DNA from 2 places in the Amycolatopsis sp. NPDC004378 genome. Region 1 is predicted to be linked to the other one. Evidence: riboswitches for the same ligand, from Rfam matches in the RefSeq annotation. Region 1 holds a riboswitch; the other holds the start of a gene.
What was found. Region 1 has a riboswitch for thiamine pyrophosphate ahead of thiO (glycine oxidase ThiO). Riboswitches for the same ligand answer to the same signal wherever they lie in the genome.
Positions count from the first base shown of each region.

Region 2: linked by a shared signal. The riboswitch ahead of ACWEN0_RS02160 (thiamine ABC transporter substrate-binding protein) and the one ahead of thiO (glycine oxidase ThiO) in region 1 are both predicted to bind thiamine pyrophosphate.

Region 1 is NZ_JBSGDR010000001.1:996,335-1,010,396, forward strand. It holds gene ACWEN0_RS04895 (winged helix-turn-helix transcriptional regulator) at 1-148, opposite strand, end outside; gene ACWEN0_RS04900 (NADP-dependent oxidoreductase) at 237-1,160, shown strand; gene ACWEN0_RS04905 (phosphatidylinositol-specific phospholipase C domain-containing protein) at 1,157-2,167, opposite strand; gene thiD (bifunctional hydroxymethylpyrimidine kinase/phosphomethylpyrimidine kinase) at 2,273-3,100, shown strand; gene ACWEN0_RS04915 (ion transporter) at 3,160-3,966, shown strand; gene ACWEN0_RS04920 (MarR family winged helix-turn-helix transcriptional regulator) at 3,967-4,395, opposite strand; gene thiG (thiazole synthase) at 4,494-5,252, opposite strand; gene thiS (sulfur carrier protein ThiS) at 5,254-5,454, opposite strand; gene thiO (glycine oxidase ThiO) at 5,454-6,530, opposite strand; TPP riboswitch at 6,524-6,629, opposite strand; gene thiE (thiamine phosphate synthase) at 6,743-7,408, shown strand; gene ACWEN0_RS04945 (hypothetical protein) at 7,412-8,179, opposite strand; gene ACWEN0_RS04950 (threonine ammonia-lyase) at 8,327-9,277, shown strand; gene ACWEN0_RS04955 (MFS transporter) at 9,285-10,811, opposite strand; gene ACWEN0_RS04960 (GntR family transcriptional regulator) at 10,851-11,606, opposite strand; gene ACWEN0_RS04965 (SIS domain-containing protein) at 11,755-12,801, shown strand; gene ACWEN0_RS04970 (N-acetylglucosamine kinase) at 12,798-13,757, shown strand; gene ACWEN0_RS04975 (DUF3159 domain-containing protein) at 13,854-14,062, opposite strand, start outside.
Region 2 is NZ_JBSGDR010000001.1:433,795-447,856, reverse strand. It holds gene ACWEN0_RS02215 (DUF6542 domain-containing protein) at 1-117, opposite strand, end outside; gene ACWEN0_RS02210 (DNA recombination protein RmuC) at 429-1,343, opposite strand; gene ACWEN0_RS02205 (hypothetical protein) at 1,523-2,047, shown strand; gene ACWEN0_RS02200 (exonuclease SbcCD subunit D) at 2,117-3,268, shown strand; gene ACWEN0_RS02195 (AAA family ATPase) at 3,265-6,216, shown strand; gene ACWEN0_RS02190 (DUF1737 domain-containing protein) at 6,238-6,429, shown strand; gene ACWEN0_RS02185 (DNA-3-methyladenine glycosylase 2 family protein) at 6,517-7,908, opposite strand; gene ychF (redox-regulated ATPase YchF) at 8,012-9,094, shown strand; gene ACWEN0_RS02175 (hypothetical protein) at 9,091-9,423, shown strand; gene ACWEN0_RS02170 (hypothetical protein) at 9,663-9,791, opposite strand; gene ACWEN0_RS02165 (4a-hydroxytetrahydrobiopterin dehydratase) at 9,868-10,152, opposite strand; TPP riboswitch at 10,185-10,292, shown strand; gene ACWEN0_RS02160 (thiamine ABC transporter substrate-binding protein) at 10,317-11,366, shown strand; gene ACWEN0_RS02155 (ABC transporter permease) at 11,477-13,033, shown strand; gene ACWEN0_RS02150 (ABC transporter ATP-binding protein) at 13,033-14,040, shown strand; gene ACWEN0_RS02145 (helix-turn-helix transcriptional regulator) at 14,042-14,062, opposite strand, start outside.

The DNA of each region.
Region 1 (14,062 bases):
GCAGTTCGCCGAACCGGTGCGGGCCGCGGGCCAGCGCGCCCAGCATCAGCGCCGTCCACTTGTTGGCCAGCAGGTCCAGCACGTCCCGGCAGGGACAGCTCCGGAGATAGACGTCCCAGGGTCCGTCCTGGTCACAGGTGGTTTCCATCAGGTACCTACTTCACTCGGAAGTGCCTTCTAGCGAAAAGTGACGAACGCTCCGAGTATAGGAGAACCCGAAGAGAAGGAGTGTGGAGATGCGCATCGTGACCCAGCAGGCACTCGGCGGGCCGGAGGTGCTGAGCGTCACCGAAGCACCGCGGCCGGAACCCGGGCCGACGGAGGTCCTGGTGCGGGTGAAGGCCGCCGGCATCAACCCCGTCGACTGGAAGGTGCGGGCCGGCGGCGGGTTCCTCGGTGAGCCGCCGTTCACCGTCGGCTGGGACGTCGCCGGGGTCGTCGAGGAGGCCGGCTTCGGCGCGACCGGTGTCCGGGAGGGTGACGAAGTCCTCGGCATGCCGTGGTTCCCGCGCCCGGCCGGCGCCTACGCGGAGTACGTCACCGCGCCCTCGCGGCACTTCGTGCGCAAGCCCGCCGCGCTGTCGTTCGCCGAGGCCGCCGCGCTGCCGCTGGCCGGGCTCACCGCCTGGCAGGGCCTGGTCGACGTCGCGAACGTCCGGGAGGGACAGCGCGTGTTCGTCGACGCCGCCGCGGGCGGGGTCGGCCACCTCGCCGTCCAGATCGCCAAGGCGCGCGGCGCCTACGTGATCGGCACGGCCAGTGCGGGCAAGCACGGCTTCCTGCGCGAACTCGGCGTCGACGAGCCGATCGACTACCACGACCCGGAAGCGACGACGTCCGATGTGGACGTCTACTTCGGACTCGTCGGCGAGGAGAGCGACCTGCGCTGGCTGCCCGCGATCAAGGCGGGCGGGCTGTTGATCGGCGTGCCCAGCGGCGTCGCCGAACGCGTGGCGCAGCAGGCCGCCGAACGCGGTGTCCGGGTGGAACGGATCCTCGTGGAGCCGGACCGCGGCGGGCTGGCCGGCCTCGTCGAGCTGATCGAGGCCGGCCGCCTGAAGGTCCGCGTCGAGCAGACCTTCCCGCTGGAAGAAGCCGCCAAGGCGCACGAGCTGGGTGAGTCCGGCCGGGTGTCCGGCAAGCTCGTGCTGACGGTCTAACCCCGGGCGAGCACCTGCGGCAGCACCGTCGTGAGCCCGGTCCAGTCGGCCGTGACCACCGACGCGTGCTGCTTCGCCAGGTCGGCGACGCGCTGGTTGGCCTGGTCGACCGTCGGGTTGTGGGCGTCGATGGCCGGCGCGACGTTCTGCGCGTCGGTCATCACCAGGTAGTAGTGGTTGGCGTCGTACCACCACGGCCCGGTCTGCGTCACCCACGCGTTCGCGTCGCCGTCGAACACGACGAACCACGGCTTGAGGTCGGCGGTGTACTTGTCCCGCGGGTCACCGCCGGCCGCGCCGTGCACGGTCGGGAAGATGTTCGCGTCGCCCAGCTTGCCCGCGTTCTTGAGGCCCAGCAGGTACTGCGCGTACTCGACATCGGTGTGCAGCGTGTCGGTCGGGTTCCCCTCCTCGACCGTGCCCGGGATGATCTCGGTGATCACCCGGCCCCGCAGCGCGTCCACCGACGGCCAGTTGTCCGCTTTGGCCGCGTCGTCGAGCGTGGCGTAGCTGCCGAGCAGCTCGGCCGGGCGGAACGCGACGCTGCCGAGGTGCGCCTTGAACGTGGCGTCGAGCAGGGCGGGGCCCATGCCGGTGTTGGCCGAGAAGCCCGTCTTCATCTCCAGCTTGAGCGTGATCGGCGTGTGGCCCGGGTGCGCGGCCAGCCAGATCCGGATGTCGTCGAGGCAGTACTCGAGGTTCTTGTTCGTCCCGCCGCTGTAGAGCTGCGACGCCGAGGTGGCCGCGACGCAGTTGTTGTTGTTCCCCAACGGGTTCGAGTGGCTGACCTTCCACTCGTGGGTGAAGAAGTCCGGCCAGACGTCCAGCTCGATCAGGGACGAGCCGGCGTCGAGCGCCTGCGCCAGGTAGCCGTAGGCCGCCGGGTCGTACGTGTTGTGCACGCCGACGGTCGTGACGTGGGACAGCTTCGGGCTGTCCGCGTGCGCCGCCGTCGCCCCCGAGAGCGCGAGCGCCGCCGTGAGGATTGCCACCGAGAAGAGCTTCATCCAGGCTCCTTCGAACGTGAGTAACGTTCACAATGTCCCACCGTGGTTGACTGTTGATGAAGCAAAAGAGGCTGATTGGCCTAGACCAGAAGTCGGGAAACCACCATGACGACGAGCCTGCCGACCGCGTTGACCATCGCCGGGTCGGACTCCGGTGGCGCCGCCGGGCTGCAGGCGGACCTGCGCACGTTCCTGACCTGCGGCGTGCACGGCCTGGTCGCGGTCACGGCCGTCACGGTCCAGAACACCCTCGGCGTGCACGACCGCGCCGACCTGCCGCCGCACATCGTGGCCGGCCAGATCGAGGCCGTCGCGTCGGACATGGGCGTGGGCGCGGCGAAAACGGGCATGCTGGCCTCGGCCGGGATCATCCACGCGGTCGCGGCGGCGTGCGACAACGCGGACATCGGACGCGACGAGAAGATCCCGTTCGTCGTCGACCCGGTGGCGGCGTCGATGCACGGCCATCCGCTGTTCGACGAAGCGGGCCTGCACGCCCTGCGCGACGAACTGCTCCCGCGCGCGACGGTCCTGACGCCGAACCTCGACGAGGTCCGCCTGCTCACCGGCATGACCGTGAAGGACCGCGAAGGCATGCACACCGCGGCCGTGGTGCTGCACCGGATGGGCCCCCGGTACGTCCTGGTGAAGAGCGGCCACCTGCAGGCGGACCCCGAGTGCGTGGACCTGCTGTTCGACGGCTCGACGTTCGTGGAGCTGCCCGGCAGGCGCTACTCGACGCCGCACACGCACGGCGCGGGCGACACGATGGCGTCGGCGCTCACCGCCGGGCTCGCGAAGGGCATGTCCGTGGTCGAGGCGGCCCGCTACGGCAAGTGGTTCGTCTCGCACGCCGTCGAGCACGCGTACCCGATGGGCGCCAAGGTCGGGCCGGTCTCGGCCTTCTGGCGGCTGGCACCCGAAGAACGCTGAGCACCGGCCCGGTTACCATCCCTGCGTTTACTGATCCTTGACTCACGCGGGGGGCGGCCTTGACCGGACGCGAGCGGGTGGCGAAGGTCCTCGAAGACCGCCGCTTCCAGAACTTCATCATCGCCGTGATCGTGTTCAACGCGGTCACGCTCGGCATGGAGACGTCGACGTCGCTGATGGACGGCTTCGGCGGGCTCCTGCACACCCTCGACCACATCGCGCTCGGCGTCTTCGTCGCCGAGCTGCTGGCGAAGTTCTACGCCTACCGCGGCGGGTTCTTCCGCGACCACTGGAACGTCTTCGACCTGCTGGTCGTCGGCATCGCGGTGATCCCGGCGACCGGGCCGTTCGCCGTCCTGCGGTCGCTGCGCGTGCTCCGCGTGCTGCGGCTGATCTCGGTCGTGCCGTCGATGCGCAAGGTCGTCTCCGGGCTGCTCGCCGCGATTCCCGGGATGGCTTCGATCGCCGCGCTGCTCGCGCTGATCATCTTCGTCGCGGGCGTCATGGCGACGAAGCTGTTCGGCGTCATCGACCCGGGCGACTTCGGCGACCTCGGCACGTCGTTGTTCACGCTGTTCCAGGTGATGACCGGCGAAGCGTGGCCGGACATCGCGAAGACGATCATGGAACAGGCGCCGATGGCCTGGATCTTCTTCGTCGTCTACATCCTGGTGTCCAGCTTCGCGGTGCTGAACCTCTTCATCGCCGTCGTGGTCAGCGGCATGGAAGACGAGCTGCGCCAGGACCTCCGCGAGGAAGAGGCGAAGCAGGCCGAAGCACAGGCCGCGGCCAACCAGGAGATCCTCGACGAGCTGCGCGCCGTCCGCGCCGAACTCGCCGAGCTGCGCCGGGAGCGGGTCCCCTAATCAGCCCTCGTCGGCGATCAGGGCTTCGAGTGCCGGGAGCGCCGCCGTCAGCGCTTCGCGGTGCTCAGGCGTCAAGCGGTCGAGGCGCCGGTTCAGCTCCTGGACCCGCGTCGACCGGACGCCGGACACCAGCCGCTCGCCTTCTTCGGTCGCCTTCGCGAGCCAGGCGCGCCGGTCGACCGGGTCGGACTCGCGGCTGACGTACCCCGCTTCGACCAGCGACGCGATGATCCGCGACATGGTCGCCGCGGCGACGCCCTCCTTCGCGGCGAGGTCGCCGAGGCGCAGCTGACCGGAGATCACCAGCGTCGCGAGGGCCGAGATGGCGCCGTGGCCCGGCCCGGGCACGCCGGCCTGGCGCAACGACCGGGACAGCCTGCCGACGGCGAGGTACAACCTGCCCGAGGTGTCCTGAACCGATGTGGTCACGGCTGGCTCCTTCTGCCCTGGCCCCGCCGCGGATGCGCCGGAAAGTGCCGTCCACCTTACGGGCTCGCCGTGCACGTTCGGCGTTAAGGCACCCTGGTTCACCGGGGTGGACTCGAAGCCTGCGCCCAGAACCGCTGCGGTACGCGGCCGGCGCTGCGCGCGAGGTGACCGGCGACGACGGCCGATCGCATCGCCGACGCCATCCGTTCGGGGTCCGCCGCCCGGGTGACGGCCGTCGAGAGCAGGACGGCGTCGCAGCCGAGCTCCATCGCCAGCGTCGCGTCGGACGCCGTGCCGATCCCGGCGTCCAGGATCACCGGCACGCCCGCCCGCGAGACGATCAGCTCGATGTTGTGCGGGTTCCGGATGCCGAGGCCGGTGCCGATCGGCGCGCCCAGCGGCATCACCGCGGCGCAGCCGGCCTCCTCCAGGCGCAGGGCCAGCACCGGGTCGTCGTTCGTGTAGGCGAACACGGTGAACCCGTCGGCGGTCAGCCGTTCGGCGGCGTCGAGGGTCTCGAACGGGTCCGGCAGCAACGTCCGGTCATCGGCGTGCACCTCGAGCTTGACCAGGTCGGTGCCGAGGGCCTCCCGCGCGAGCTGCGCGGTGAGCACGGCTTCGGCGGCCGTGCGGCAGCCCGCGGTGTTCGGCAGCAGCTCGATCCCGAGCTTGGTGAGCAGTTCGAGGACACCGGAGCCGCCCTCGGCGTCCGCGCGGCGCATCGCGACCGTGGTCAGCTCGGTGCCGGACGCGACCAGCGCGCGTTCGAGCACGGCGAGGTTGGCCGCGCCGCCGGTGCCGATGATCAGCCGGGACGTCAGCTTGCAGGGGCCGATGACCAGCGGTTCCGTCTCCATTTCAGCCTCCCTGGACGGCGGTGAGCACGTCGACGCCCGCGCCCTTCGGCACGGCCGTGGTGGCCCAGTCGGTGCGGCGGACGACGACGCCGTCGACCGCGACGGCGATGCCGGGCCGCTGCCCGCCGGACGCGTCGAGGACGTCGGCGACGGTCGCGCCGTCCGGGAACTCCGTCCACCGGCCGTTGAGCTTGATCTCCATCACACGTGCTCCTTCTGGTGCAGGCGGTCGGGCGAAGCCGCTTCGACGCCTTCGGGCGGCTTCTCGCCTTCGAGCCACGCGACCACGGCGTCCGCGGTCACGGGGGCCATGAGCAGGCCGTTGCGGTGGTGCCCGGTCGCGGCGAAGACGCCGTCGTCCAGGACGCCGATGTACGGCAGCACGTCCCGGCTGCCGGCCCGCAGGCCCGCGGCGGTCTCGACCAGCTCGTACTCGGTGATCGCGGGGAACACCCGTTCGGCGCCCTCGATCAGCTCGCGGACCCCGCGGGCGGTGACGGCCTGGTCGAAGCCCGCTTCGTACTGCGTCGCGCCGAGGACGAGCTCCTGGTCGCCGCGCGGCACGAGGTAGATCGGGTGCCCCTCGACGACGGCGCGAACCGTGCGTTTCGGCGGCGGGAGGCAGCCGCGCCGGGGCCGGAGCCGGAGGATTTCGCCCTTGAGCGGGCGGACCGCCCCGGCGAGCCGCGGGTGCAGCCGCCCGGTCCACGCGCCCGCCGCGAGCACGACGGCGTCCGCGTCCGGCGGGGCGGCCACGCGTTCCCGGACGAACCGCACATCGCGTTCCTGACAGGCCGCGTACAGCGCGTTGAGCAGTTTCCGGTTGTCCACGGCCAGGTCGCCGGGCACGTGGAGTCCACTTCGGACGGATCCGGTGCCGGGTTCGAGCCGCCGGGCTTCCCGGCCGGTGAGCCGTTCGGCCGTGCGGCCCAGCGCGTGCAGGTGACCGGCGAGGATGTCGAGGTACCCCGCGTCGGCGCTGTCGAAGGCGACGACCAGCGTCCCGTGCTCGGCCAGGCCGGGGTCGACGCCCTCTTGCGCGAGGTCGCGCGCGAAGCCGGGCCAACGGCGCAGGGACTCCTCGCCGAGGCTGAGGACGTCCTCCTCGCCCGGCCAGGCCTCGGTGACCGGGGCGAGCATGCCGCCGGCCAGCCACGACGCGCCGCCGCGGACGGGTTCGGGGTCGTAGAGGGTGACGCTTCGGCCGGTTCGCGCCGCGCGCCACGCGGCGGACAGCCCGATCACGCCGCCGCCGACCACTGCCAGGTTGTTCGTCATGGGATCACGCTCCCTGCGCCGGCATGACCCGGATCAGGTTCCACGGTCGGAGCGGCAGCTCCCTCTCAGCCCGTGCCCCGGGCTCCCGTGCGGACCCGTCCACCCTACGTGCCGTTGGTCGATAATCCAACCGCGGTCACGGCCGGATGGCTTTCACGGCAACGGCACCGGGTCTTGGCCGGACCGTCCGCCGGCGGGGTACGGTCGCCGCCATGCCCGCCCTCTCCGGTGACAAGATCCGCGCCCGGCTCGACGCCGCTCGCCTGTACCTCTGCACGGACGCCCGCACGGCCCGCGGCGACCTGGCCGCGTTCGCCGACGCGGCGCTGGCCGGCGGCGTCGACATCATCCAGTTGCGCGACAAGACCGGCGGCTCGCCGCTCGAGGCCGCGGCCGAGATCGCGGCGCTGGAGGTGCTGGCCGAGGCCTGCGCGCGGCACGGGGCGCTGCTGTCGGTGAACGACCGGGCGGACGTGGCGCTGGCGGTCGGCGCGGACGTCCTCCACCTGGGCCAGGACGACATCCCGGTGCCGCTGGCCCGGCGGATCCTGGGCGAGGACGTCGTCATCGGCCGCTCGACGCACTCGGTGGCGCAGGCCACCGCGGCCGCGGCCGAACCGGGCGTGGACTACTTCTGCACGGGTCCCTGCTGGCCGACGCCGACGAAGCCGGGCCGCTCGGCGCCGGGCCTGGACCTGGTCCGCTCGACCGCCGCATCGACGCCCGGCCGGCCCTGGTTCGCGATCGGCGGCATCGACGCCGGCCGGCTGCCCTCGGTCCTCGAAGCGGGCGCGTCGCGGATCGTGGTCGTCCGGGCGATCACCGAGGCCGAGGACCCCGAGTCCGCCGCCCGCGAACTGCGCGCCCGCCTCCCCTGACGGTTACGGGGTCGGGGTGGTCGCCGCGCCCTGGCTGGTGGGCGGGGCCGAGGTCGTCGGCTGCTGGGCCGTCGTGCTCGGGGTCGTCGGCGTCGGCGAGCTGCTCGGCGTGCTCGACGTCGTCGGCGCGGTGGGCGTCGTCGTCTCCGTCGTCGTGGTCCGGGTGGGCGACTCCTGCGTGTCGTCCGTCGGAGCCGTCGGCGTGGTCGACGGGGTCTTGTCGGTCTGGCCGCCGCCGTTGCCGAAGATCTTGCCGATGCCCGCGCCCGTCCCGCCGGCCACCTTGCCGCCGGTCGCCGCCTCCACGCCGACGATCGCCAGGATCGCCACCGCGAACGCCACCACGCTCGTGCCGATGACCAGCGGCCAGCGCAGCTTCCGCAGCCGCGACGGCTGCTCCTCGAGCGGGCCGTCCGGCTTCGGCAGCCGGACCGTCGGCTGCTCGGTGATGGGCACGGCCGACGGCAGCGGCTGGTCGGTGATCTCGTTGATCGCGATGACCTGCCCCCGGCGCCGGATGCCGGACGTCGCCAGCTGCCGCGCCTTGAGCGCGGCGTCCTTCGTGCGCTGCAGCGAGCGCAGGTAGATCTCGCCGCCGACCGTCGTGATCACACTCGCCACGCCCGCCCCGGCCACCGTGCCGGCGACGCCGAGCGTCGACCCGAGCAGCGCCGCCGTCACCGCCGCGAGCGCCGCCGCCAGCACCTGCGCGATGCGCAGGCCCGACTTCTGTTCCTTCTCCCCTGAAGGCTGTTCCGTCTCCTTGCTCATGATCCCGATCCGCTAGAAAGTCTTCTCCCCGTTCCCAACGTGTAAGGCGCGCGAGGAACTCCCCGCGTTGCCGGAGCGTGAGCAGCACCACTCCCACTGTCCACAATAGACAGTACGGGCCGAACACTTTCTTGACATACTCGGCACATGGAACTGGTGACGATCTCCGACATCGAAGCCGCGGCGAAGCGCGTCCAGGGGGTCGCCGTGCGCACACCCCTGTTGCGCCAAACGTGGGATCCTCGCGAAAACCTCTGGCTCAAACCCGAAAGCCTCCAACCGGTCGGTGCGTTCAAGGTGCGCGGCGCGTACAACGCGATCGCCACCCTCGACGACGAACGGCGTACCCGCGGTGTCATCGCTTACTCCAGCGGCAACCACGCGCAAGCGGTCGCGTACGCCGCGCAGCGGTTCGGCGTGCCCGCCGTGATCGTCGTACCGGACATCGCACCGCGGATCAAGGTCGAGGCCACCCGCTCCTACGGCGCCGAAGTGATCGAGGTGCCGATCGGCGAGCACGAGGGCAAAGCGCACGAACTGGCCACCGAACGCGGCCTGACCCTCATCGCGCCCTTCGACGACGCGGCCGTCATCGCCGGGCAGGGCACCGCGGGGCTCGAGATCGCCGAGGACCTCCCGGACGTCGAGGTCGTGCTCGTGCCGGTCAGCGGCGGCGGGCTGGCCGGCGGGGTCGGTGCCGCGGTCAAGGCGCGCTGCCCGCGCGCCCGCGTGATCGGGGTCGAGCCCGCGCTGGCCGGCGACACGGCCGAGGGGCTGCGGCTGGGCCGCCGCGCCGACTGGCCGCAGGCCGACCGCGCCCGCACGATCGCCGACGGCCTGCGCGCGCAGCCGTCCGAGCTGACCTTCGCCCACCTGCGGGAAGTCGTCGACGACATGATCACGGTCACCGAGGACGAGATCCGCGAGGCCGTGCGCACCCTCGCCCGCAAGGCCCGGCTGGTCGCCGAACCGAGCGGCGCGGTGACGACGGCGGCGTACCTGTTCCACACCGGCGAGCTGCCGGCCGGCCGCACGGTCGCGATCGTCTCCGGCGGCAACGCCGACCCGGCGGTGTTCGCGGAGATCCTCGCGGGCTGAACCGGCGCTAGTCGCCGGCCACCGGGGTCCCGCGGCGGACGTGGGTCGGCGGGCCCTCGACGCCGCAGTGGTAGCACTCGCCCAGGTGCGGGCACTCGTCCGAATCCGGCGGCGCGGGCTCGGCCGGGGGCGCCAGGACGCCGTTGTGGATGCCCAGCGCGATCAGCCCGCCGGCGATCGCCAGGACCGCGCAGATGACCAGCGCCATCCGCCAGCCCGCGGTCAGCGCCACCGGGTCCGCGTACGCCTCGCCGGTCAGCCCCGCCGCCGCGGGCAGCACCGCGACCGCCAGGAGACCGCCCGAGCGGGCGATCGCGTTGTTGACGCCGGACGCCACCCCGGCGTACCGGTCCGGGGCCGCGGCGAGCACCGTCGCGGTCACCGGGGCCACCACCGTCGCCAGCCCGAGCCCGAACACGACGACCGCGGGCAGCACCGCGCCCAGGTAGGACGCGCCGGGCGCGATGCGCAACATCAGCAACATCCCGATGCCGACGACGATCGGGCCGGCCACCAGCTGCGCCCGCGGGCCGATGCGCTGGGCCAGCGCCCCCGACCGCCCCGACAGCAGCAGCATGATCACCGTCAGCGGCAGCCCGGCCAGGCCGGACGCCGTCGGCGAGTAGTGCAGCGACACCTGCAGCTGCATGACCAGCAGCATCATCACGCCGCCGAGCGCCGCGTACATGGCGAAGGTCAGCGCGTTGGCCAGGGTGAACGTCCGGTCGCGGAACAGCGACGGCGGCACCAGCGGCTCGCGCGAGCGGTGCTGGACGACGACGAACGCGGTCAGGCCCGCGATCCCGAGCAGGCCCGCGACCAGCACGACCGGGTCGCCGATGCCCCGCACCGGCGCCTCCACCAGGGCGCCGGTGACGCCGGCGAGGCCGAGCGCACCGAGTGCGGCGGCGCCGAAGTCCGGGTGCCCGGTCGCGTCCGGGTCGCGGGACTCGGGCACGAACTTCCGCGCCATCAGCACGACGACCAGCGCGATCGGGACGTTGATCAGGAACGCGAGCCGCCACGACCAGACCTGGACGAGGAAGCCGCCGAGCAGCGGGCCGGCGGCGGCCGCGATGCCGCCGAGGCCGGACCAGGCGCCGATCGCGCGGGCGCGCGCGTCGTGCGCGAAGGACGACTGGAGGATCGCGAGCGACCCGGGCGTCAGCAGGGCGCCGCCGATGCCCTGCAGGATCCGCATCGCGACGAGCATCTCGGTCGACACCGCGGCGGCGCACAGCCCGGAGGCGACGCCGAACCAGACGACGCCGACGAGGTACACGCGGCGCCGGCCGTACCGGTCGCCGAGCGAGCCGGCGACGAGGATGAGCGCGGCGAGCGCCAGCAGGTAGCCGTCGAGGATCCACTGCAGCCCGGCGACGGACGCGTTGAGCTCGGCGCCGATGCGGGGCAGGGCGACGTTGACGATGGTGCCGTCGAGCATCGCCATGCCCGACCCGAGGATCGTGGTGGCCAGCACCCCGCGCGCGGCGTGCGTCCCCCAGCGGATCCCGGTGTCTTCAGTGGCTGTCACCCTGCCACTTCACCCCGGCCGGAGATCGCCGTCAACAACTCAGGGCATCAGCGTGGTGACGAACTTGTACCGGTCGCCGCGGTAGACCGACCGCGCGAACTCGACCGGCTTGCCGTCGGTGGCGAACGAGTGCCGGGTCAGCCGCAGCACCGGCATGCCGACGTCGGCGCCGAGCATCTCCGCCTCTTCCGGACCCGCGAGCGACGTCTCGATCGACTCCTCGGCGCGTTCGAGTTCGACGCCGAAGTGCTCGCGCAGAACGGCGTACAACGAACCGCCGGCCGAGATGTGCTTGCGCAGCCCGCGAAACCGGCCGGCCGGCAGGTGCGAGGTTTCCAGTGCCATCGGCTGCGAGTCCGCCAGTCGAAGCCGTCGAAGGCGAAGAATTTTCGCACCCGTCCGGATTCCGAGCAGTTTCGCGAGGTCGCCCTCGGCCGGCAGCTCTTCGAGCTCGAGGAGCTTCGAAGACGGCTTCAGACCCTGCCGGCGCATGTCCTCGGTGTAGGACGACAGCTGCAGCCGCTGGGCGAGCTTCGGCTCGGCCGCGAAGGTGCCTTTCCCCTGCACGCGGTGCAGGCGGCCCTCGGCGGTCAGGTCGGCCAGCGCCTGGCGCACGGTGGTGCGGGAGACCGTGAACTCCCCGGCGAGCGCGCGTTCGGTCGGGATCGGCGACCCCGGCGGCAGCACGTCCAGGAGGTCGAGGAGGTGCTGTTTCAGCGCCCAGTACTTGGGCTCGCGCTGCCCGCGGATCCCGGCGACGGCGCCCGCCTCGCCCGTGGTGGTGGTCTCCAACATGCCCGACTCCCTATGTCTTCCCTCATTGCGCGCCACGTCCCCGTAAGAAACGTACCCTTTTCCCCAAACCCGCCGCCCTACTAACATTGGTCTAGACCTGACCGACGCCGCCTGAGTCCGGTACATAATGCCGGAGGTGGAGAGGAAAATGATGACCGAACAACGGCCCGGCGAGCACATGGCCGCGGAGATCGCCCAGCAGCCGGACGTCCTGGCGGGACTGGTCGAGCGTCAGGCGGAAATCGCCGGGGTGGCGGAAAAGATCTCACAACGGCCCCCGCGCTTCGCTTTGCTCGCCGCGCGTGGATCGAGTGACCACGCAGCGTTGTATGCGAAGTACCTGATCGAGGTACTTCTCGGCCTTCCGGCTGGTCTTGTCTCCCCGTCCACGGCGACGCTGTACGGCGCGCGGCCCGATCTGCGGGACGTGCTGTTCGTCACGGTCAGCCAGAGCGGTGGTTCGCCCGACCTGATCGAGGTCACCGAGACGGCGCGGCGCCAGGGCGCGCTGACGGTGTCCGTGACCAATACGCCCGATTCGCCGTTGCGCGCGGCGTCCGAGCTCGGCGTCGACATCGGCGCGGGCGTCGAGAAGGCCGTCGCGGCGACCAAGACGTACTCCGCGACGCTGATGGCGCTGTACCTGCTGATCGACGCCGTGCGCGGCGGCAAGGCGGCCGACGCCGAGAAGATCGGCGAACTGGCGCAGCAGACGCTCGACGGGGCCGCCGAGGGCGTGCAGCGCGCCGTCGACCGGTACCGCTTCGTCAACCGCGTGCTGACCACGGCCCGCGGCTACTCGTACGCCACCGCGCTCGAGGCGTCGCTGAAGCTGGCCGAGACCAGCTACCTCGCGGCCCGCGCGTACAGCGGCGCGGACCTGCTGCACGGCCCGGTCGCGGCCGTCGACGACCAGACCGCGGTGCTCGCGGTGACCAGCGCCGGGCACGGCGCGGAGGCGATGCGCGAGGTCATCGACGCCGTCGGCAAGCGCGGCGCGGACGTCGTGGCGGTCGGTTCGGCCTCGGCGGCGGCCCCCGCCGCGCTGCGCATCGACGTTCCCCAGACCGTCGAGGAGCTGGCGCCGATCCTGGAGATCCTGCCGATCCAGCGGATCGCGCTCGGCCTGTCGCTCGCCCGCGGCGGCGACCCGGACAGCCCGCGCGGCCTGCTGAAGGTGACCAAGACGCGGTGAGCTTCGCGGTCGGCGTCGACGCCGGCGGCACGTCGACCAGGGCCGCCCTGGTCGACGCCGCCGGCGCCGTTCTGGGCACCGGGCGCGGTGAAGGCGCCAACCCCAACGCGCACACGCCCGGGGTCGCCGCGGGCCGGATCGCCGAGGCGATCACCGCCGCGCTGGGCGGGCACGACCCGGGCGCCGTGCGGGCGTGCGTCGTCGGCATGGCCGGGGTCAGCAAGCTGAGCGACCCGGCGGTGGCCGCGGTCTTCGACGCGGCGTGGGCGCGGATCGGGCTCACCGGCACCGTGCGCGTGGTGGCCGACGCCGAAGTGGCGTACGCGTCCGCGACGTCGGCGCCGGACGGGACGGTGCTCGTCGCCGGCACCGGCTCGATCGCGGGCCGGATCCGCAAGCGGCGCTTGGCCGGCACCGCCGGCGGCTACGGCTGGCTGCTGGGCGACGAAGGGTCCGCGTTCTGGCTCGGGCGCGAGGCCGTCCGATCCACTTTGGAGGCTCTGGGCCGCGGGCTGCCGCTCGACGGGCTCCCGTCGGCGGTGCTGGCCGCCGCGCTCGGACCGTCCGGTTTGGACGTCCGGACGGACGCCGAACGGCTCGTCGCGTCCCGCGCGCTGATCACCGCGGCCAACGCCGAGGCGCCGGTCCGGCTGGCCCGGTTCGCGCCGTTGGTGAGCGCGGCGCACGACGCGGGAGAGCCCGCGGCGAGCGGGATAGTCGCCCGGGCGGCCGAGCTTCTGGTCGCCAACGCCCTCGCCGCGCGCGAGCCCGGCGAGGCGGGCCCGGTCGTGCTCGTCGGCTCGGTGCTCACCGGGACCAGCCCGGTCGGCACCCTGGTCCGCCGTGGGTTGTCCGGCCTCGAGGTGCTGACCAGCTCCGATGGGGTCCTCGGGGCGGCCTGGCTCGCCGCCGTCGACGCCTTCGGCGAAGGGGTGGTTAGACCAGTATTTCCCTAAACCGGGCGCGAAATCGCCAAAACATCGACTGAACCCGGGTGTTCCGGGTAACGTAGGCAGTGGCCCCCGGACCCTCCCCCCTCGCCGGGGGCCGCCTTATGTCCTGGGTACGTCGTCCGGGCCGTCCGGGGCCAGGCGCAGTCCGGGGTGTTCCGGCGGCAGCGCCCGGTACAGCACCCAGCCGCTCACCGCGACGGTCAGCGCGACCAACGGCCACGAGAGCACCGTCCGGGCCACGCCGAGCGCGATCACCTGGCCGGACCACCACAGCAGGCCGTAGACGACGACGCGCAGCGTGTACTGGC
Region 2 (14,062 bases), 560 kb from region 1:
CAGGACCGCTGCCCACCAGGGCAATCCACGCCCGGAACCGACGACGGGACGCTCGTCCCACGGTACGGGGACGTCGTCGGCTTCTGGATCGCTCTGGCGATCGCGAATCGCGGTCACAACACAACACCGTATCTCGTGGTTGTGAAGATCTTGCCAGCACCGCCGCCGACGTGGGGGTACAGCCACCCGGCGGCGTGACTCCGGTGGACCCGCGGGGTGGTGGTGTGATGTGGTCCAGTCCTTCGGGCTCGGCTCGTCCGCGGACTCCGCTGCGCGCCGGTCGTCGCAGGTGGGAGGCCTGCGCGGACCCGCCGGTCAGCCCGCCAGGCCGGACACCGCCGGGCGGGGCGCTGACCGAATCGCCGGATGTGTGCCTGCGCCCGCGACCGGCCCTGGAGCGCGGAAGTCGACAGTCCGGGCCCGTCCGGTCAGCTGGCCGCCAGTTCGTCCCCCTTCCGCACCTGCGGGACCGCCGCCGGGCTGCCCGCCGCGTCGGTCAGCGGGGCCACCGCCGCCCGGAACGACTCGAGGGCCTCCAGCTCCCGCCGTCGCGCCGACAGGAACCGCTGGAGGTGCGTGCTCGACAGGTTCAGCGCGTCCACCGCGCCGCCCGCCGCCCGGTGCGCGGCCGCCGCACCCGCACGCACCTGCTCGACGTCCGCCTCCAGCGTGCGGTCGCTCGCCGCGAACAGGGCCGCCGACGCCAGCACGCCGAAGCCGGTCGGCCCGCAGAGGAACACCCGGCGGTCGATGAGCCAGCGCAACAGCTCCGGGTCAGTGTCCAGCGCCGCGACCACGGCGGCGTCGGACGGGACGAACATGATCGTGCCGTAGATCGCGTCCGCCCAGCGCTGGTAGTTCTTGCCGGCGAGCTCGGCCGCCCGGGAGCGGACCTGACGGACGTGCGCGCGCAACGCGTCGATCCGCTCCTCCGGGTCGTCGGTCTCCACCGCCTCCGCCCAGATCGCCATGCTCGCCTTCGCGTCGACCGGGACCGCGCGGTCGCCGCCCACCCGCAGCACCATGTCCGGCTTCGCCGAGCCGCCGCCCGCGACGTCCGTCTGCAGGGTGAAGTGCAGGTTCTCGCGCAGCCCGAGCGCGCGGGCCGTCTCCACGAGGACCTGTTCGCCCAGTTCGCCGCGCCCGCTGATCGAGGCGAAGGCGACCTCGTAGCGGCGCAGGGCCAGCTGCTGCTGGTCCGCCTTGGCCCGCTCGGCCGCCACCTGCCGGGCCGCCGCGTCCGCCCGGCGCATCCCGTCGTTGTACAGCCGCCACAGCACCGCGACGGCGAACAGCAGCAGGACCGCGAGCACGATCGCCGCGGTGGTCAGCACCGTCGCCACTTCCGCCTCCTCCCTCCGGGCCGCCTGGTTCGGACCGCGGGGACATCATGGCGGACGGCACCGACAAAAACCGCAGCCGAACCGTCGCTCTGGGTAGCTGACCTGCGAACAACTGGAATTCGCGTGGGCGTGTTGGCCACCGAAGACGATCCCGCGCGTCCTGAAGACGGGGGTGGGCGATGACACGGCGGATCGACGTGACGCACCTGCCCGAGGACGTCGTGGCGCTGATCGACGCCCTCGGGCCCGGCGAAAACCTGGTGCTCACGCGGGAAGGCGAGCCGGTCGCGGTGATCCGCGGCGCCGGTAAGCCACCGCGCCGCGGCGACGTGACGGTGGTGGCCACCGCGATGAAGCTTCCGGCTTCGGCACGGACGTCCCTGGCCGCCGAGCTCGGCACGGACTACGTCGTGCTGGACCTGCACGCGGCGCCGTCGACGGCCGACGCCGTGCTCGTCCCGCCGGCGAGCCCGCAGCTGGTCGCGCACGTCCGGTCGATGTTCCCGCGGGCCCGCGTCGTGGTCACCGAGATCGAGGACGAAGAGCTCGGGATCAGTTACCGCGGCCCGATCCACCGCATGCTCGACGCCGGTGCCGAGACCTATCTGGCCTCGACCACGCTCCCGCGGCTGGCCGAGCAGCTCGACGCCGTCACCCGGCGACGGCAGGTCGCGGGGGACGACCCCCGGTACCTGCCGAGTTAGTACACACGTTCGAGTGAGCCGGCGGCGAGCCTTCGCGATTTCGTCGGAGCCGGGTCGTACCTTGGGCCCGTGAGATTCCTGCACACCTCCGACTGGCACGTCGGGCGCACGTTCCACGGCGCCGACCTGCTCGCGGAACAGGAAGCGGTGCTCGGGCACCTCGCCGACCTCGTGGCCGGCGAGGCGATCGACGCCGTCCTGGTGGCGGGCGACATCTACGACCGCGCGGTCCCGTCGGCCGAGGCCGTCCGGGTGGCCACCGCGGCGGTCGCGCGGATCCGCGCGGCGGGCGCGCAGCTCGTCGTCACGCCGGGGAACCACGACTCGGCGCCGCGGCTCGGCGCCTTCGCGGAGTTCGCGGCGGCGGGCGGGCTGCACCTGCGCACCACGGTCGGCGGCCTGGCCGAGCCGGTGCTGCTGGACGACGCGGACGGCCCGGTCGCCGTCTACGGAATCCCTTACCTGGAGCCGGAACCGGCCCGGCACGCGCTGGGCGTGCCGGAGGCGCGCGGCCACACCGGCGTGCTCACCGAGGCCATGCGGCGGATCCGGGCGGACCTCGAAACCCGGCCGGGCGTGCGCTCGGTCGTGCTGGCGCACGCGTTCGTCACCGGCGGCGAGCCGACCGAATCCGAGCGCACGATCGCGGTCGGCGGCGTCGAGCAGGTGCCCGGCTCGGTCTTCGACGGCGTCGACTACGTCGCGCTCGGCCACCTCCACGGGCCGCAGACGCTCGCCGAGCACCTCCGGTACTCCGGCAGCCCGCTCGCGTATTCGTTTTCCGAAGCGCGGCAACGCAAATCGGTCTGGCTGGTCGACCTGGACGCGCACGGCCTCGCCGAAGTCCGGCGGCACGAGCTGCCCGTGCCGCGGGCACTGGCGACTCTCCGCGGCGAGCTCGACGACCTGCTCGCCGACCCGGCGCACGACGCGTACCTCGAGCACTTCCTGTCGGTCACGGTCACCGACCGGGTGCGCCCGGTCGACGCGATGCGGCGGCTGCGCGAGCGGTTCCGGTACGCGGTCCACCTGGAGTGGGAACCCGAGGGCGGGTATGCCGGCGCCCCGCTCCGGTACTCCGACGCCGTGCGCGGCCGGTCGGACATCGAGATCTCGCGCGGCTTCCTCGACGACTGCCGCGGTGCCCCGCCGACCGAGAGCGAAGAGCAGCTCTTGTTCGAGGCCCTCGAAGCGGCCGACCGGGGGGCGCTCGCGAAATGAGGCTGCACAGGCTGGAGGTCGAAGCCTTCGGGCCGTACTGCGCACGCGAGGTGGTCGACTTCGACGTGCTGGGCGCCGACGGTCTCTTCCTCCTGCACGGCGAAACGGGCGCGGGCAAGACGACGTTGCTCGACGCGATCGCGTTCGCGTTGTTCGGCGTGGTTCCCGGTGCCCGCAACGAAGCCAAGCGGTTGCGCTGCGACCTGGCCGAGACCGACCAGGTCACCGAGGTCGCGCTGGAGCTCACCGTGCAGGGGCACCGGCTGAAGATCGTGCGCAACCCCGAGTACCAGCGGCCGAAGCGGCGCGGCGAAGGCACGACCACCCAGCAGGCGCGGGTGTCGCTGAGCTGGATCGGCACCGCGCCCGCCGGGCTGCCACCGGAGGGCCTGATCCGGATCGAGGAGGTCGCGCGCACCGTCGAGCGGCTGCTCGGGATGACGGCGGCGCAGTTCTTCCAGGTGGTCCTGCTACCGCAGGGCGAGTTCGCCCGGTTCCTGCGGTCGGACACCGCCGAGCGCGAGAAGCTCCTCGAACGGCTCTTCGGCACCGAACGCTTCGCCGACGTCGAGCGCTGGTTCGCCGACCTGCGTGCCGAGCGCGGCCGGGAACTGGAGCACCAGCAGGGAAAAGTGCGCGAACTGCTGGCGAGGTACGCGCAGGAAGCACAGCAGGACCCGCCCGAGGCGGAGGTCGCGGAGTGGGTCGGTGCGGTGCTGGAGGCGTCCGCCGAGCGCGTCCGACAGGTCACGGCCGAAGAGGAGCGCACGCGGGCGGCGGCCCAGCGCGCGGACGTCTACCTGCAGGAAGAACGCGCCGGCGCCGAGAAGATCCGGCGGGTCCGGACCGCGCACCTGCGGCTCGTCGAGATCACCGAGCAGGCGCCGCAGCGCGCCGAATGGGCGCAGGAGGTCGCGGCCGCGCGGCGCGCGGCCGGGGTCGCGGTGGAGGCCGACCTGCTCGACCGGCGTGCCGCCGAGCTGACCGAGGCCGAGCAGGCGGAAAAGGCTTGTGGCGCCCAGTTGCGCGAGTTCGGCACCCGCGCGACCGGGGACTTGAAGGCGCGGGCGGCCACCGCGCGCGAAGAGGCCGGCGCGGTCGCGGAACTGGTCGCCGAGGCCGAGCTGCAGCAGCTCGACATCATGCGGCGCGACGACCGCAAGCTGGCCGCGGTCACCGCCCAGCAGCAGGTCGAAGCGCTGACCGCCGAGCTGGCCGAGATCCCCGGCCGGCTCGCCGAACTGCGGGCGGACGCCCTCAAAGCGGCCGAAGCCGAGGCCAAGCTCGAGGGCGCCAAGGCCAAGGTCGAGGAGCTGCGGGCCTTCGCGCGCGACGCAAGTGAGCTGCCCGAAGCCCAGGCGAAAGTCGGACGCGGTGAGGCGAAGCTGCGCGAGGTCGTCGACACCCACCAGGCGGCTCGCCAGCGTCGGCTCGACCTGCGCGAGCGGCGGCTCGACGGGATGGCGGCCGAGCTGGCCGCCGCACTGCCCGACGGGGCGCCCTGCCCGGTCTGCGGGTCAGCCGAGCACCCGGCGCCGGCGAACCGGGACATCGCCCTCGTCGACCCGGCCGAGGAGCGTGCCGCCGAAGAGGCCGAGCAGGCGGCCGACGCGGTGCGGCAGCGGGTCGTCGTCGCGCTGGAAGAGGCCAAAGCGCGGCTGGCGGGTCTGCTGGACCGGCTGGGTGGGCGCACCGCCGAGTCGATCACGGCGGAGCTGGCCGAAGCACGCTCCGCCGTCGCCGCCCTGACCGAGCAGGCGGCCGGCAAGGCCAAGCTCGGTCAGCAGGTCGTGCTGCTGGAGCGCGACCTCGAGGTCCGGACGGACCGCCGTCGCAAGGCCGAACAGGAAATGACCGAGGCGGCGACCGACGTCCGGGCCCTGGACGAACGGCTGGCCGAGCGCGAACGCCGGCTGGTCGCCGGCCGCGGCGAGTTCGCGGACGTCGGTGCCCGGCGCGCGCACCTCATCGGGCTGGCCGAGGCCCTGGAAGCGGTCGCCGAGGCCCGGACCGCCGTCGCGGGCGCCCGGGAGCGTGTCGCGCAACAGCGTGCCCTGGTCGAGGCGGCGGTCAAGGCGAAGGGGTTCACGTCGCTGAAGAAGGCGCGGGCCGCGATGCTGCCGGACGAGCAGATCGAGAAGCTGGAACAGGGCATCGCCGAGGCCGAGGCGGCCGCGGCGGGCGCGCGGGCCCTGCTGTCCGAACCGGACCTCTTCGGGATCTCGCCGGACGACGTCGCGGACGTCGGCCGTGCGGCCGACGCGGCGGAGCTGGCCCGGGCCCGCTCCGACTCCGCGTATGCGGCGCTGCGAGTCGCGACGGCCCAGCACGAAGAACTGACACGGCTGGCCGGTCTGCTGCGCAAGGCCCTCACCGGGCTCGCGCCGGCCGAGGCGGCGTACGCCGAGCTGAAAGCCTTGGCGGAGGTCGTCAACGGGCGCGGGCAGAACAGCCGGAAGATGTCGCTGCGCTCGTACGTGCTGGCGGCGCGGCTGGAAGAGGTGGCGGTCGCCGCCACGCACCGGCTGCGCACGATGAGCCAGGGCCGGTATTCGTTCGTGCACTCCGATGCGGCCGGGGCACGCGGCACCCGGGGCGGGCTCGGCATCGACGTGCTGGACGACTATTCGGGCACCATCCGCCCGGCGAAGACGCTTTCCGGCGGCGAGTCGTTCCTCGCGTCCCTGGCCCTGGCGCTGGGCTTGGCCGACGTCGTCGCGGGGGAGACCGGTGGCGCGCTGCTGGACACCCTGTTCGTCGACGAGGGGTTCGGCACCCTGGACGCCGAAACCCTCGACGTCGTCATGAACATCCTCGACGAACTCCGCGCGGGCGGCCGGGTGGTCGGCCTGGTCTCGCACGTCGAGGAACTGCGGCAGCGCATCCCGACGCGGCTGCGGGTCCGGAAGGCCCGCACGGGCTCGACGCTGGAGGTGCGGGCCGGCTGAATTCTCGGACAAGATGAAGGCATGACCGACCAGCCGCCGAACGACCTGCCCCGTTACCGCCTGCTCACCGGCCCGGACGACGCGAAGTTCTGCCACCGGGTCAGCGAAGCGCTCGAGCTTGGGTACCGCCTGTACGGCTCGCCGTCCGCGACGTTCGACGGTGACCAGGTGATCGTCGCGCAGGCGTTGCTGTGGCAGGGCGAGCAGGGCTGAGGCCGGGTCAGGCCGCGTGCCAGGGGTACGTTCCGGCGTAGCACCACGGTGTCCACGTGCGGGCGCGCTGTGGCAGGGCGTGCAGGGTCAGGCCGCGTGGCGGAGGTACATCCCGGCGTAGGAGCACCACGGCGTCCACGCGCGGGCCCGCTCCGGCAGCGAGGCGGGCGGGATACCCAGTGCCTCGGCGCCGCGGCGGACCTCGGCGTCGCCGGCCGGCAGCACGTCCGGAGCGCCGAGCACGCGCATGAGCACGTGATCGGCGATGGCGGCATCGATTCCCGGGCACGCGAGCAGGTCGGCACGCAGCTCCGCCGCGTCGCGGCCGACGTGGATGTCCAGCCGGCCCTCGGCCAGTGCGGCGGCGACGCCGGTCACGGTCGCGCCGCAGCCGGCTGTCGCGATCTGGGCCGCCGTCGGGAACAGCCTGGTCACGCCCCACTCGCCCGGCACCTCGTCGCCCGGCGGAGGCGGACCTTCGAGCAGGGCGCGGAGCAGCAGCTCGTCCCCGTCGACGGCCCCCGGGACCCGGATCCCCGGCACCGCCGCGACGACCGGTGCCAGCGCCGGGTCCGCGCCGAGGACGCGGGTGACCGCCGCGGGGTCCGCGTCGAGGTCGAGCAGCCGGCGGACCCGGCTCACCGCGCTGCCGAGGTCGCGCAGGTCGGTGAGCAGCAGCTCGCAGCGGACGTGGTTCGGCTCCGGGGTCAGCCGGACGAGGCCGGTGCCGTGGGCGAGCCGGAGCGTCCGCGCGTAGGCGGTCGAAGTCACCTCTTCGACGTCCGGGATCGCGTGCGCGGCGAAGTAGCGAAGCAACCCGGCCGCGTCGAACGGCGGCCGGAACGGCAACCGCAGGCTCAAGCGGGTTCCGCTCACCTCGCCTTGGCGTCGTCGTGACGCGGCGAAGGCGCGAAGCTGCGAAGGCGTCGTCGCGAACACTTCGCGGATCGTCTCGTTGAACTGCCGGACGCTGGAGAAGCCGGCCGCGAACGCGACGTCGGTGAGCGGCAGCCCGGACACCTCGATGAGCAGCCGCGCCGAGTGCGCGCGGTGGGCCCGGGCCAGGGCGAGCGGGCCCGCGCCGAGCTCGGCGGTGAGCACCCGGCCGAGCTGGCGTTCCGAGTAGCCGAGGCGCCGGGCGAGGCCGGGGACACCTTCGCGCTCCACCGTGCCGTCGGAGATCAGGCGCATCGCGCGCGCCGCGAGGTCGGCGCGCACGTTCCAGTCCGGCGAGCCCGGGACGGCGTCGGGCAGGCAGCGGCGGCAGGCGCGGAAGCCGTTGGCCTGCGCGGCCGCCGACGTCGGGAAGAAGCGGACGTTCTGCTCCTTCGGCGTCGAGGCCGGGCACGACGGGCGGCAGTAGATACCGGTGGTGCGGACCGCCATGATGAACTGGCCGTCGAAGCGCGAGTCGCGGGCGGTGACCACGCGGTAGCAGCGTTCGGCGTCCCGCCACAGGGCGAGCGTGTCGGTGACCATGAATCCGAGCATGCCAGCAGGTCAGGGCCGTTGCTGGCGGAAATCCGACGCCGCGTTGGGTGCACGCCGGGTGGCGGGGGCGAGCCACGTAGACTGCGGGGTCGTGAGCCTCACCCTCGGTATCGTCGGCCTGCCCAACGTCGGCAAGTCCACCCTGTTCAACGCGCTGACCCGCAACGACGTGCTCGCCGCGAACTACCCGTTCGCGACGATCGAGCCGAACGTCGGCGTGGTGCCGCTGCCGGACCCGCGGCTGGACAAGCTGGCGGAGCTGCACAAGTCGGAGAAGATCGTCCCGGCCGTGGTGTCCTTTGTGGACATCGCGGGCATCGTGAAGGGCGCGTCCGAGGGTGCCGGGCTGGGCAACAAGTTCCTCGCCAACATCCGTGAAGCCAACGCGATCTGCCAGGTCATCCGGGTGTTCGACGACCCCGACGTGGTGCACGTCGACGGCCGGATCGACCCGTCGAGCGACATCGAGACGATCAACACCGAGCTGATCCTCGCCGACCTGCAGACGCTGGACAAGGCGCTGCCGCGGCTGGAGAAGGAAGCGCGGACGAAGAAGGAGAACAAGCCCGCGCTGGACAACGCCCAGAAGGCGAAGGAGATCCTCGACGCCGGGCGCACGCTCTTCCAGGCGCAGAAGGAAGTCGACTTCGACGCCCTGCGCGAGCTGAGCCTGCTGACGACGAAGCCGTTCCTCTACGTCTTCAACGCGGACGAGTCGGTGCTTACCGACGAAGCCCGCCGCGAGGAGCTGACCAAGCTGGTCGCCCCGGCGGACGCGGTGTTCCTCGACGCGAAGGTCGAGGCGGAGCTGCTGGAGCTGGACGACGAAGAGTCGGTGCGCGAGCTGCTCGAGTCCGTCGGCCAGCCGGAGCCGGGCCTGTACGCGCTGGCCCGCGCGGGCTTCCACACGCTGGGCCTGCAGACGTACCTGACGGCGGGCCCGAAGGAGTCCCGCGCCTGGACGATCCCCCAGGGCGCAACGGCCCCGCAGGCGGCGGGCGTCATCCACACGGACTTTGAGCGCGGCTTCATCAAGGCGGAAATCGTCTCGTACGACGACCTGATGGAGGCCGGCTCGATGGCGGCGGCCCGAGCGGCGGGCAAGGTCCGCATGGAGGGCAAGGACTACGTCATGGCCGACGGCGACGTGGTGGAGTTCCGCTTCAACGTATGACGCGGCCGTTGTCGCCGGCCGAGCGAGCCGTGCTGGACCACCTGCTCGCCGGCGAGTTCCCCGGCGCGCCGCGGCTGCGTGCCCAGCTGCCCACGGCGCGGGTCACCGGAACCTGCGCCTGTGGGTGCCCGACGATCGACTTCGTGGTGGACCCGGCCCTGCCCGCGGCCGACCTCGACGGCCGGGTGGTGGTGGAGGCCGACGCACCCGACGGCGGCATCATCGTGTTCGCCGAGGAAGGGCGGCTGTCGGGACTCGAGTACTGGTCCGTGCGTGACGACGTCCCAGCGGAGTTCCCGCCGCCGGAGCAGATCCAGCGAGCCGGGTAGCGACAGCCACTCCGACGAGTACGCCGCCGCACTGGAAGCCAGGGCGACGGCGCTCGATCGGCGGGTCCGGCTCAGCCGAGGATGCCCATCAGGGCGATCGTGATCAGCACCACCGCGGGGGCGAGGGCGTTGATCCAGGCGCGCTGGGCGGGGGTGAGGGCGGCGGTGCTGTTCATGGCGTTTCCTTGGGCCGAAAACCGATGCTTCCGCCCTGCTCAGCGCGCTGATCATGCCCTTCGTTAGCGGCTGTGATCGAACTCACCGGCATCCGGGTGACGACGGCCGCGGGCGGTGAACCAGAGCACGCCGCCGGCCGCTGCCACCATCGCCGCGAATGCCGCCGTGCCCACCACGATCGCCTGCGTCATGATCCGTCTCTCCTAGCAAAGGTCGTTTACCGAGAGACGTCGAAATCGCGAAAAAGTGCACCCAGAGTTACCGAAGTCACACCGAGTCGAGCACCGAGTCGATCTCGGCCGCCAGCGAGAAGTCCTTCGCCGTCAGGCCGCCCGCCGAATGCGTCGAGAGCCGGAACGTCAGCGTGCGCCAGCGGATGTCGATGTCCGGATGGTGGTCGGCCTGCTCGGCCAGCACCGCCACGCGGTCCACCACCTCGATCGCCTGCGGGAACGAGGCGAGCTCCACCTCGCGGGAGATCACCGCTCCCGACCTGGTCCAGCCCGTGCCCAGGCGTTCGTCGGCCTCGGAGTCGCTCAAGATTTCCGTCATGTCTCCATGGTCTTACGTCCTGGACTACGCTGCACGGTTGCCACGGGAGTCCGGCCGGTGCCGGGCTGAGAGGCGGGTATCCGCGACCGTTCGCACCTGACCGGATCATGCCGGCGTAGGGAGGGCTTCACCCCTCTTCGTCCGGTGAAGTGCAGGAGGGGTAGATGAAACGCAGGGCTGCGCGCGCCGCGACGGCCGTTGTCGTCGTGGGGGCCGTCACCGCGGGGTGCTCGCTGTCGAGCGGCGACGGCGGCACCCAGCAGACGCCCACCGTCACCCTCGTGACGCACGATTCCTTCCTGGCGCCGCAGGAGGTGCTCGACGCCTTCCAGAAGCAGTCGGGCATCAAGATCTCCGTGCTCAAGCAGGGCGACGCCGGTTCGCTGACCAACAAGCTCGTGCTGACCAAGGCCAACCCCATCGGGGACGTCGCGTACGGCGTCGACTCGACCTTCGCCTCGCGCGCGCTCAAGGAGGGCGTCTTCGACGCCTACACCAGCCCCGAGGCCGACCGCGGGCCGCAGCGCTACGCCGTCGACCCCGAGCACCGGCTCTCCGCGGTCGACGTCGGCGACGTCTGCGTCAACGTCGACACGAACTACTTCACGAGCAAGGGCATCCCGGCGCCCGGGACCTACGACGACCTCGCCGACCCGAAGTACAAGGACCTGCTGGTCGCGGAGGACCCGGCGACGGCGTCCCCGGGGCTCGCGTTCCTGCTCGGCACGATCGCGAAGTACGGCGAGGCCGGCTGGAAGGACTACTGGAGCAAGCTGAAGGCCAACGGGGTCAAGGTCGTCAGCGGCTGGGAAGAGGCCTACACCAAGGACTTCTCCGGCTCGGCGGGCAAGGGGCCGCGCCCGATCGTCGTCTCGTACGCGTCTTCGCCCGCCGCCGAGGTCGGTGACGACGGCAAGCCGCGCACCAAGGCGCTGCTCGACACCTGCTACCGGCAGGTCGAGTACGCCGGCGTGCTGGCGAACGGCAAGCAGACCGACAGCGCGCGCAAGGTCGTGGACTTCCTGCTCTCGCAGCAGTTCCAGACGACCGTCGCGGCGAACATGTACGTCTACCCGGCGCGGCAGGACGTCGAGCTGCCCGCGGGCTGGGCGCAGGTCGCGCCGCTGCCGCAGAAGCCGCAGACGCTGCCCGCGGACCAGGTCCAAGCCGGGCGCGAGAAGTGGATCGGCGAATGGCGCACGCTCGTGCAGTGACATCCGAGGCCTCGCCTCGGGCCGGGGGTTCCGCCGCCCGGAACCCCCGAAAACCACCGGTCCTGGCCCCGCCCAGGACCGCTCGAGGGGTCGGCCTGGCGCTGCTCGGCCTGGCCCCGATCGGGTTCCTGGTGGTGTTCTTCGCCTGGCCGGTGCTCGCGATCATCGGCCGCGGGTTCGCCGCGGGCGGTCTCGACACCGTCCTCGGCGACGTGCGCACCTGGCAGCTGGCCGGCTTCACCGTGGCGACGGCGGCCGCGTCGACGGTCGTCGCCGTGGTCGCCGGGCTGCCCGTGGCGTTCCTGCTGGCCCGGGTGAAGCTGCCCGGCGTCGGTCTTGCGCGGACGCTGGTGCTCGTTCCGTTCGTGCTGCCGACCGTGGTCGTCGGCCTGGCGTTCCGGGCGCTCTGGCCGGACGGCGGCGTGCTGCCGATCGTGCTGGCCAACGCCTTCTTCAACGTCGCCGTCGTCGCGCGGACCGTGGCCGGGCTGTGGGCCCGGCTGGACCCGCGGACAACCGACGCCGCCCGCGCGCTCGGCGCGTCGCCGTGGCGGGCCTTCCGGTCGGTGACGCTGCCCGCGCTGGCCCCCGCGATCGCGTCCGCCGCGGCCGTCGTGTTCCTGTTCTGCGCCACCAGTTTCGGCGTCGTGCTCATCCTCGGTGGCGCGAAGTACCGGACTCTCGAGACCGAGATCTACCTGCGGACCGTCGACCTCCTGGACCTTTCGGGCGCGGCGGCGCTTTCGCTGATCCAGTTCGCGGCCGTGGTCGCCGCGCTGGTGCTCGGCGGCCTGGCGCGACGGCGCAAGGACGGCGCCCGGACCGGGTCCGGCCGGGTGCGACGACCCCGCCGCGGGGAGTGGTGGGTCATCGGCGCCGCGGGCGTGGTGCTCGCACTGCTGCTGACGCCGATCGTGGCGCTGCTCGCCGAATCGGTGTCCGCCGGGAACGGCTGGAGCCTGGCCGGTTATCGAGCGTTGACCACCACCGGAGAGAAGGGCGCGCTGCAGGTTTCCGGCTGGGACGCCGCGGTCAACTCGCTCAAGGTGGCGATCGACGCGACGCTGCTCGCGATGGTCGTCGGCGTGCTCGCGTCCGTCGTGCTGGTGGCGCTGCGGCGCTCGCCGGCGAAGGCCGCGCGCGGGCTCGGCGAGACGATGGACGCCGTGCTGATGCTGCCGCTCGGGGTGTCCGCGGTGACCGTCGGGTTCGGCTACCTGGTGACGCTCGACGCGCTGCCCGGCGACCTCCGGACGTCGCCCTACCTCGTGCCGCTGGCCCAGGCGCTGGTGATCATCCCGCTGATCGTGCGGATGGTGCTGCCGGTGCTGCGCTCGGTCGACGTCCGGTTGCGGCAGGCCGCGTCGACGCTCGGCGCGAGCCCGCTTCGGGTCTGGCGCGAGATCGACCTGCCGCTGACGCTGCGTCCACTGGTCGCGGCGGCCGGGTTCGGGTTCGTCGTGGCACTCGGCGAGTTCGGCGCCACCAGCTTCCTCGCCCGGCCGGCCGCGCCGACGCTGCCGGTCGCGATCGCGTCGCTGATGGGACGCCCCGGCGAGCTGAACAACCAGATGGCGTACGCCGCGTGCGCGGTGCTGATGCTCGTGACGGTGCTGGCCGTCGCGCTGATCGACCGGCTCGGACGCGGCCGGGTGGGAGAGTTCTGATGGCGCTGTCGGTGCGGGACCTGACCGTCCACTACGGATCGTTCGCGGCGGTCCGCGACGTCCGGCTGGACATCGCCGACGGTGAGGTGCTGGCGCTGCTCGGGCCGTCCGGCTCGGGCAAGTCGACGCTGCTGCGCGCGATCACCGGGCTGGAGCCGTCGGCGCGGGGCGCGGTGAGCTGGGACGGCGAAGACCTCGGCGCGGTGCCGGTGCACCGCCGCGGGTTCGGCCTCGTCTTCCAGGACGGCCAGCTGTTCGGCCACCGCGACGTCGCCGCGAACATCGCGTTCGGCCTGCGGATGCACGGCGTGTCACGCGCGCAGTGGGCGGCACGGGTCGCCGAGCTGCTGGCCCTGGTCGGCCTGACGGGCTTCGAAAAGCGCCGGGTGACGGAACTGTCCGGCGGCCAAGCGCAGCGGGTGGCGCTGGCCAGGGCGCTGGCGCCGAAGCCGCGGCTGCTGCTGCTCGACGAGCCACTGTCCGGGTTGGACGCCGGCCTGCGCGAGCAGCTGGCCATCGACCTCGCGGACCTGTTGCGGCGCAGCAAGATCACGGCCCTGCTCGTGACGCACGACCAGGAGGAGGCGTTCACGCTGGCCGACCGCGTCGCCGTCCTCGACGACGGCGAGGTCCGCCAGGAGGGCGCGGTCCGGCGCGTCTGGCGCAACCCGGCGGACGACGACGTGGCGCGCTTCCTCGGCGTGACGACGTTCGTGGACGGTGTCGTGGCGGGCGGGGTGGCGCACACGCCACTGGGTGACGTCCCGCTCCCGGACGCCGACGACGGCCCGGTGCGGCTCGGCCTGCGCCCGCACGCGCTGCGGGTGGCGGCCGACGGCGTGCCCGGCGAGGTCGTCGCGGCGGTGCACCGGCGCGAGCATGTGCGGCTCGTCGTGCGGCTCGAAGAGTCCACTGTGGACGCCGTCGCCCCGGCGGCGTCCGACCTGCGCGCCGGGGACGCGGTCGAGCTGGAACTCGATCCGGACGGCGTCGCGCTGGTGGGCTGACTCAGCCGGCCCAGTGCGCGAG